Linked DNA regions of Methanococcus voltae PS. The protein of the gene in region 1 binds, or shares a complex with, the protein of each later gene. Links are inferred from orthologs where the notes say so. Each region holds a gene or a part of one and is shown in the gene's direction. Other genes may lie near its edges.

Region 1 (3,180 bases):
TTCCAGCATTACCTTTAATCGTAAGTGAAGAATTCGAGAGTATTACCAAAACAAAAGATGCTTTAGAAGTATTCAAAGCTTTAAAATTAGATTCAGACTTAGCAAGAGCTAAAGACGGTATCTCAATTAAAGCCGGTAGAGGTAAATTAAGAGGAAGAAAATACAAAAAACCAAGAAGTGTTTTGGTTGTTGTATCAAAAGCTTGCGATGCTGTTAAAGCTTCCAAAAACGTTCCAGGTGTTGACGTAATCACAGCTGATGACTTAGGTACTATGCACATAGCACCAGGTACTGCTGCAGGTAGGTTAACCCTTTGGACTGAAGGAGCTATTGAAGCATTAAAGGAAAAATTCGAATAATTATCCTATTTAAATTTAATAATCTATTATTCGATTATATATCAATGGTTAAAAATTGCAAATTGCAACAAGTTGAATAAATCTAATAATTGTTAGGAATATAAAATAAAATAGAATAAATTAATAGAATAAAATCTAATAAGATATTCTATATTTAGATTATAAGACTATAAAATTAAATTAGATTTGATTTGTCTTAAAGTTTGCAATTATTTGGTCAAAGTAGACTTTGAGGTGAATGGCAATGGATGCCTTTGACGTAATTAAAACACCTATTATCAGCGAAAAAACAATGAAACTGATAGAGGAAGAAAACAAGATTGTATTCTATGTGGAAAGGAAAGCCACAAAAGAAGACGTTAAAAAAGCTATGAAAGAGTTATTCGAAGTTGAAGCTAAAAGCATTAACACCGAAATAACACCGAAAGGACTTAAAAAAGCTTACATTACATTAAAAGAAGAATTTGATGCAAGTGAAGTAGCTGCAAACTTAGGTATTTACTAATTTTACTTAGCATTTTGCAAACATACGAACAAGGAAATTCAGATAATTCTATCCACAATAAGCGATGCAACCCGCAATGTTTATTAAAAGATGAAAACTTATTGAATTTCACCCTATGTGGTAAATCCTATCGTAAAAGATGAAAACAAGTAAAATCAGATTACTCAAACACACACTTGTAGATACAATCGATGGTGATATAAATGGGTAAAAGACTAATATCCCAAAATAGAGGTAGAGGGACTCCTAAATACACATCCCCATCTCATAAAAGAAAAGGAGCTGTTAAATACAGGTCATACGACGAATCAGAGAAAACCGGCAGTGTTGTAGGTGCTTTAATCGACGTATTACATGACCCTGGAAGAAGCGCTCCTGTTGGAAAAGTAAGATTTGAAAATGGTGAAGAAAGATTAGTTTTAATCCCTGAAGGTAAAAAAGTTGGGGATGAAATTGCTTGTGGTATCAGTGCAGAAATCAAGCCTGGTAACGTATTACCTTTAGCTGAAATACCTGAAGGTATTCCTGTATACAACATTGAAACTATTCCTGGAGACGGTGGTAAATTAGTTAGAGCTGGTGGTTGCTATGCTCACGTTGTTTCACACGACGTAGGAAAAACTATTATCAAATTACCTTCCGGATATCCAAAAGTTTTAAACCCATCATGTAGAGCTACAATCGGTGTAGTTGCTGGTGGTGGAAGAAAAGAAAAACCTCTTTTGAAAGCAGGTAAGAAATTCCACGCTTTAAGTGCTAAAGCTGTTGCTTGGCCAAGAGTTAGGGGTGTTGCAATGAACGCAGTAGACCACCCTTACGGGGGAGGTAGACACCAACACACAGGTAAACCTACAAGCGTTTCAAGACACACATCACCAGGTAGAAAAGTTGGTCACATAGCTTCAAGAAGAACTGGTGGCAAAAGATAATTGCGCTAATCAGTTAATCATTTATGCTTAAGATTAACAATTATAAAATAATTGATTATTATTACTAAGGTGAATAAACATGGCCAGACAAAAAAAGTTTAGTGGAAAAGGCGGCAAAAGAAAAAAGTCAACTAAACAAAATGTGGCTCCTAGAAGAAGAGTAGAATTCAAATACAAAGGATACACATTAGAACAGTTGCAAGAAATGCCTGTAAAAAAATTCATGGAGATAATTCCTTCAAGACAAAGAAGAACTATGAAAAGAGGAATTACTGCAAACCAAAGAAAATTGGTTATGAAAATTAAAAAGGCAAGAAAACTCGTAAATAGAGGAAAAGAACCAAGAGTTATCAGAACACACTGCAGAGACTTTGTGATTACTCCTGAAATGATTGGTTTATCATTCGGTATTTACAACGGTAAAGCTTTCAAAGAAGTAAAATTAGTTGAAGAAGCTATTGGTAGATTCATTGGTGAATTTGCACCAACAAGAGCTGTAGTTCAACACGGTTCCCCAGGTATGGGTGCTACAAGAGGTTCAATGTTCGTACCTATTAAATAAGGTACTTACATACCCAAATCTTTATTTTTTCAATTTTTAAAAACAAATTAAAACTAGTAATATATTTTAACATAAAAAGAACTATTTTATCAAAAATTAAAAAAGAATATTTTTTATTAGATTGGGTTTTCACTATTATCATCTTTTTTAATAAATTCGGACGATAATATTATTAAAATAATTCCTATAAAATACCATAGAATTATATCAAATCCTATTTGGGGAATGAATATTATTGATAAGGGTATAAATAATATCCCAAAATTCATGTATTTTTCTAAAAAGTTATCTAGTTTTTTATTATCTAAGTTAAACATGTTTATCACAAATCAATTGATATTTTCAAAAATTAAAAAATAAAAAATAAAAGTAAAAATAAATTAAAAAATAAAAAATAAAGAATTATAGATTAACCTTATAAATCTAAACCTGTTATTCTTAATCCTGTTCCTTTAGCCTTGTATTTTATATTTAATTGAACTAAAAGTGGAGTTATCTGTTCGATGTATCTTGAAATTTCCAATTTTCCACAGTCAATTCCTCTAACACCATTTATTGTATTTGCAAGTTCTACAACAATTTTGTTTGCTTCTTTATCGTCACCTGCAATTAATACGTCACAATCGATTGGGTTTTCTAAATCGCATAAACACTTGTGGCATACATTGTGGAAACCACTTACAATAGTTGACCTTGGTAAGTAAGCTTGTACCATTTCAGCCACTGAACCTTGTGGACAAGTTATAACCCTTGTAGGTTTGTCTCCGAATGCACTTGCTAATGGAACCATTAAAGAAACTACAATTTTACCTTCTAAGACTTCTT
Region 2 (3,264 bases), 220 kb from region 1 along the record:
AAACAAAGTATCTATCAAAGCAGGTGCATTTGTAGAAGCTTTAAAGGACTCAGAATTGGTAAACGACCATATTATCTTAAGCGTTAATTCAAGTGATAATCAATTTGTAATATCTTCAAAAGGAGATTTAAACTACAGCGAAACAATATTCTCACTTTCAAAATCGGAAACAGAAGTTGTAAGTTCAGAAGAGAATGAAGGAGCTGTGGAAAGCGAAGAAGTTATAAACAATGTAATGGTTGAATATAAAGTATTGGAAAACTCAAAGAGTACTTTCAATCTTGCATACTTAAAAGATATAACAAAGTCTACTGCATCAGAAGATATTTTAGACATATACTTAGGCGAAGATATGCCTGTTAAAGTAGAATATAATATTGGTGGCGCTAAATTAGTATTTTTACTTGCACCAAGAATTGAATCTTAATTGAAGTTATATTAATTAAATACTTCAATTAAAACTTTAGTATCTAATTAGGAATAATAGTATGAGTAAGAATTTAGTAATAAATAATAACTAAAATAAGTGAAAATATGTATAATAAAGCTAAAAATGCTTTTTTTGATGAAATAGCATCTCCAAAATTGCTTAAAATATCAGAAAGTCTTTATTCAGATATTAAACAATATGTGGAAAGCATTTCTAAAAAAGATAATATCAACGATTTAGATGTAAAAAAAATCAATCGTGTAAAATACTATTCGTCTTCGTTATTAAAGGTAAGATTATATAAAATTATTATTTTAAATGAAAACCCTGAATTATTAATTGAAGATGAAAAGGAAATTTATAAGATTATTAACAATCTTATAGATACCACTTTATGTAGTGACAACTCTGATTTTTTAACCAACTTTGAAAATATTATAGATGCTTCTGTTAAAAATTATGACCCAAATAGTGCAAAAAGTATGCAAATTAAGGTCAAAAATACCGCATTGCAAGATGATAGTGTATCAAATGGTTCTAACGAGTTATCCAGAAATTTAAAAGAAAATTTAGAAAAATTAACTGAAAATTTTGAAAAAAATGAACTTAAAAAGGATTATTCTTCAAATTTAGACTCTGATTTTCAAGATAATGTTTTTAAAAATATAGATGATGAAATACCAAAAGTTATAAATACTGAAAGAGATATTCATATTGTAAGAGTCAATCACAAGTTTCCATATTTTACAGATGGAAATTGTGTTTATGGTTTAAATAAAAATGATTTAATTTCTTTAGATGGGAGATTTTCAAAAATTTTAGAGAAACACAAAATAGTGGAACAGGTGACTATTTATGAAAATGAAAAAGAAAATTAAAAGATATTGTCCATACTGTAAAAAACACACCGTTCATACAGTAGAAAGAGCTAAAAAGAGAAAAGCAAGTGAATTGAGAAGAGGTCAAAGGTTATTCAGAAGAGTAACTGCAGGTTACGGGGGTTACCCAAGACCATTACCTGGTGGAGCAAAACCAATTAAAAAATTGGATTTAAGATACAAATGTGCAGAATGTGGAAAAATGCACACAAGAAGCAACGGTGGATTCAGAGCTAGAATGTTTGAATTAGTTGAATAAGTAAATTCAACATATTTCTACATTTAATTTTTAATAGATAGTGAAATAAAGGTGAGAAACATGGAATTAATACCAAGACCAAAAAGCAGATTTTTAAAAGTACAATGTACAGATTGCAACAACCAACAAGTTTTATTTGGTTGCCCATCAACAGTTGTTAAATGTACAGCATGCGGTAAAACAATTGCAGAACCTAAAGCTTCAAAAGGTTCAATAAAAGCTAAAATACTCGAAGTATTACAATAAATTATACGTTCGTATAATATTTGTAATCATAAAACTCTTCTTTTTTAATCATTAAAATTTAACATTGTTTTATAATCATTTATTCTATTATGAAAATTATTGTATAACTTTATATATTATACATTAATATTATATTGATATAGTATAATTTTAATTTTGTAATTTGTAATCAATTGTTAAATTTATATTATTACTTATTTATTTCGGAAAATACATATCATAAAATAATAAGTTAAAAATAGAAAAGAAAAAGAAAAAAGAAAAAGAAAAGTAGCTTAACTTTTTTTAGAATATATTATAAAATTTAAGGTGTAATATCATGAAATCTAATTTTCCAGAAGAAGGCGATATTGTAATAGGAAATGTAAGTGACGTTAAATCATTTGGTGCATTTGTTGAATTATTAGAATACCCTAAAAAAGAGGGTATGGTACACATCTCTGAAGTTTCATCAGGTTGGATTAAAAACATAAGAGATCACATTAAAAAAGGACAAAGAGTCGTTGCAAAGGTTGTAAGAGTAAATCCTAATAAAAATCAGATTGATTTATCATTAAAAAGAGTTACAGACCAGCAGAAAAGAGCAAAAGTTCAAGAATGGAAAAGATTCCAAAGAGCTGAAAAATTATTACAATTTGCATCAGAAAAACTTGGTAAATCTTTAGAAGATGCTTGGAAAGAAGTAGGATACACAATTGAAGAAGAATTCGGAGAATTATATGTTGCGTTTGAATCCTTAGTTATTGAAGGAGAAGAAGCTTTTGAAGATATGGATATCTCAAAAGAGTGGACAGAAGAATTATATAAGATTGCAAAAGAGAACATCGAACTCTCAAATGTTAAAGTAGATGGTATGTTATCACTTTCAACTACAGAACCAGATGGAATAAAAGTAATTAAAAAAGTAATTAAAAAAGCAATAAAAGCTAATCCTTACGAAGATGTTCAAGTTGACGTTTCCTACATTGGGGCTCCAAAATATAGAATCGAAGTAATTGCGCCAGATTATAAAAGCGGTGAAGAAGTCTTAAGAAGTGTAGCTAATGAAGCTATGAACGATATTGTTAAATATGCTGACGGAAAAGGCGACTTTATAAGAATTGAAGAATAATTATGTATATAATTACGTAATATACTCACAAAGGTGAGATGATGCAATTAAAAAAATGCACACTATGTGGAGAATATACTATGCAAAATGTCTGCAAGTGCGGTGGTAAAGCAATAACAGTTAAACCGCCTAGATATTCGCCATTGGATAAATACGGAACATATAGAAGAGCTTTAAAATTTAAAGATAGAGCCAACTTAAACGAATAATAAAGTAATAAAAATAAAATTAACAAAATAATCAAATATTTTATTACAATCCAATTTCCTATTTTTTAGAATTATATATTTTTTAACTTAGTTCAGATGCTTTGATAAAATCAAATAACTAATGTTAAATA

The links.
Region 2: M2325_RS01325 (region 1) and M2325_RS00255 share a complex: the UniProt entries of both Methanocaldococcus jannaschii proteins name them as parts of the 50S ribosomal subunit. The link is inferred for Methanococcus voltae PS from one-to-one orthologs.

What each region holds. Positions count from the first base shown.
Region 1 is NZ_JANUCQ010000001.1:266,814-269,993, reverse strand. The notes cover bases 91-2,930. They hold M2325_RS01325 (50S ribosomal protein L2), read left to right. Parts: upstream 91-1,067; coding sequence 1,068-1,793; downstream 1,794-2,930. Other genes in these bases: npdG (NADPH-dependent F420 reductase), read right to left, coding at 2,771-2,930; M2325_RS01315 (hypothetical protein), read right to left, coding at 2,472-2,672; M2325_RS01320 (30S ribosomal protein S19), read left to right, coding at 1,873-2,355; M2325_RS01330 (50S ribosomal protein L23), read left to right, coding at 604-864; rpl4p (50S ribosomal protein L4), read left to right, coding at 91-359. In the rest of the region: more of rpl4p, read left to right, coding at 1-90; more of npdG, read right to left, coding at 2,931-3,180. UniProt on the Methanocaldococcus jannaschii protein: One of the primary rRNA binding proteins. Required for association of the 30S and 50S subunits to form the 70S ribosome, for tRNA binding and peptide bond formation. It has been suggested to have peptidyltransferase activity; this is somewhat controversial.
Region 2 is NZ_JANUCQ010000001.1:50,288-53,551, reverse strand. Bases 3-2,926 are described here. They hold M2325_RS00255 (50S ribosomal protein L44e), read left to right. Parts: upstream 3-1,285; coding sequence 1,286-1,567; downstream 1,568-2,926. Other genes in these bases: M2325_RS00245 (translation initiation factor IF-2 subunit alpha), read left to right, coding at 2,133-2,924; M2325_RS00250 (30S ribosomal protein S27e), read left to right, coding at 1,628-1,813; M2325_RS00260 (DNA replication complex GINS family protein), read left to right, coding at 535-1,308; M2325_RS00265 (DNA polymerase sliding clamp), read left to right, coding at 3-427. Outside these bases: more of M2325_RS00265, read left to right, coding at 1-2; M2325_RS00240 (nucleolar RNA-binding Nop10p family protein), read left to right, coding at 2,966-3,133. UniProt on the Methanocaldococcus jannaschii protein: Binds to the 23S rRNA.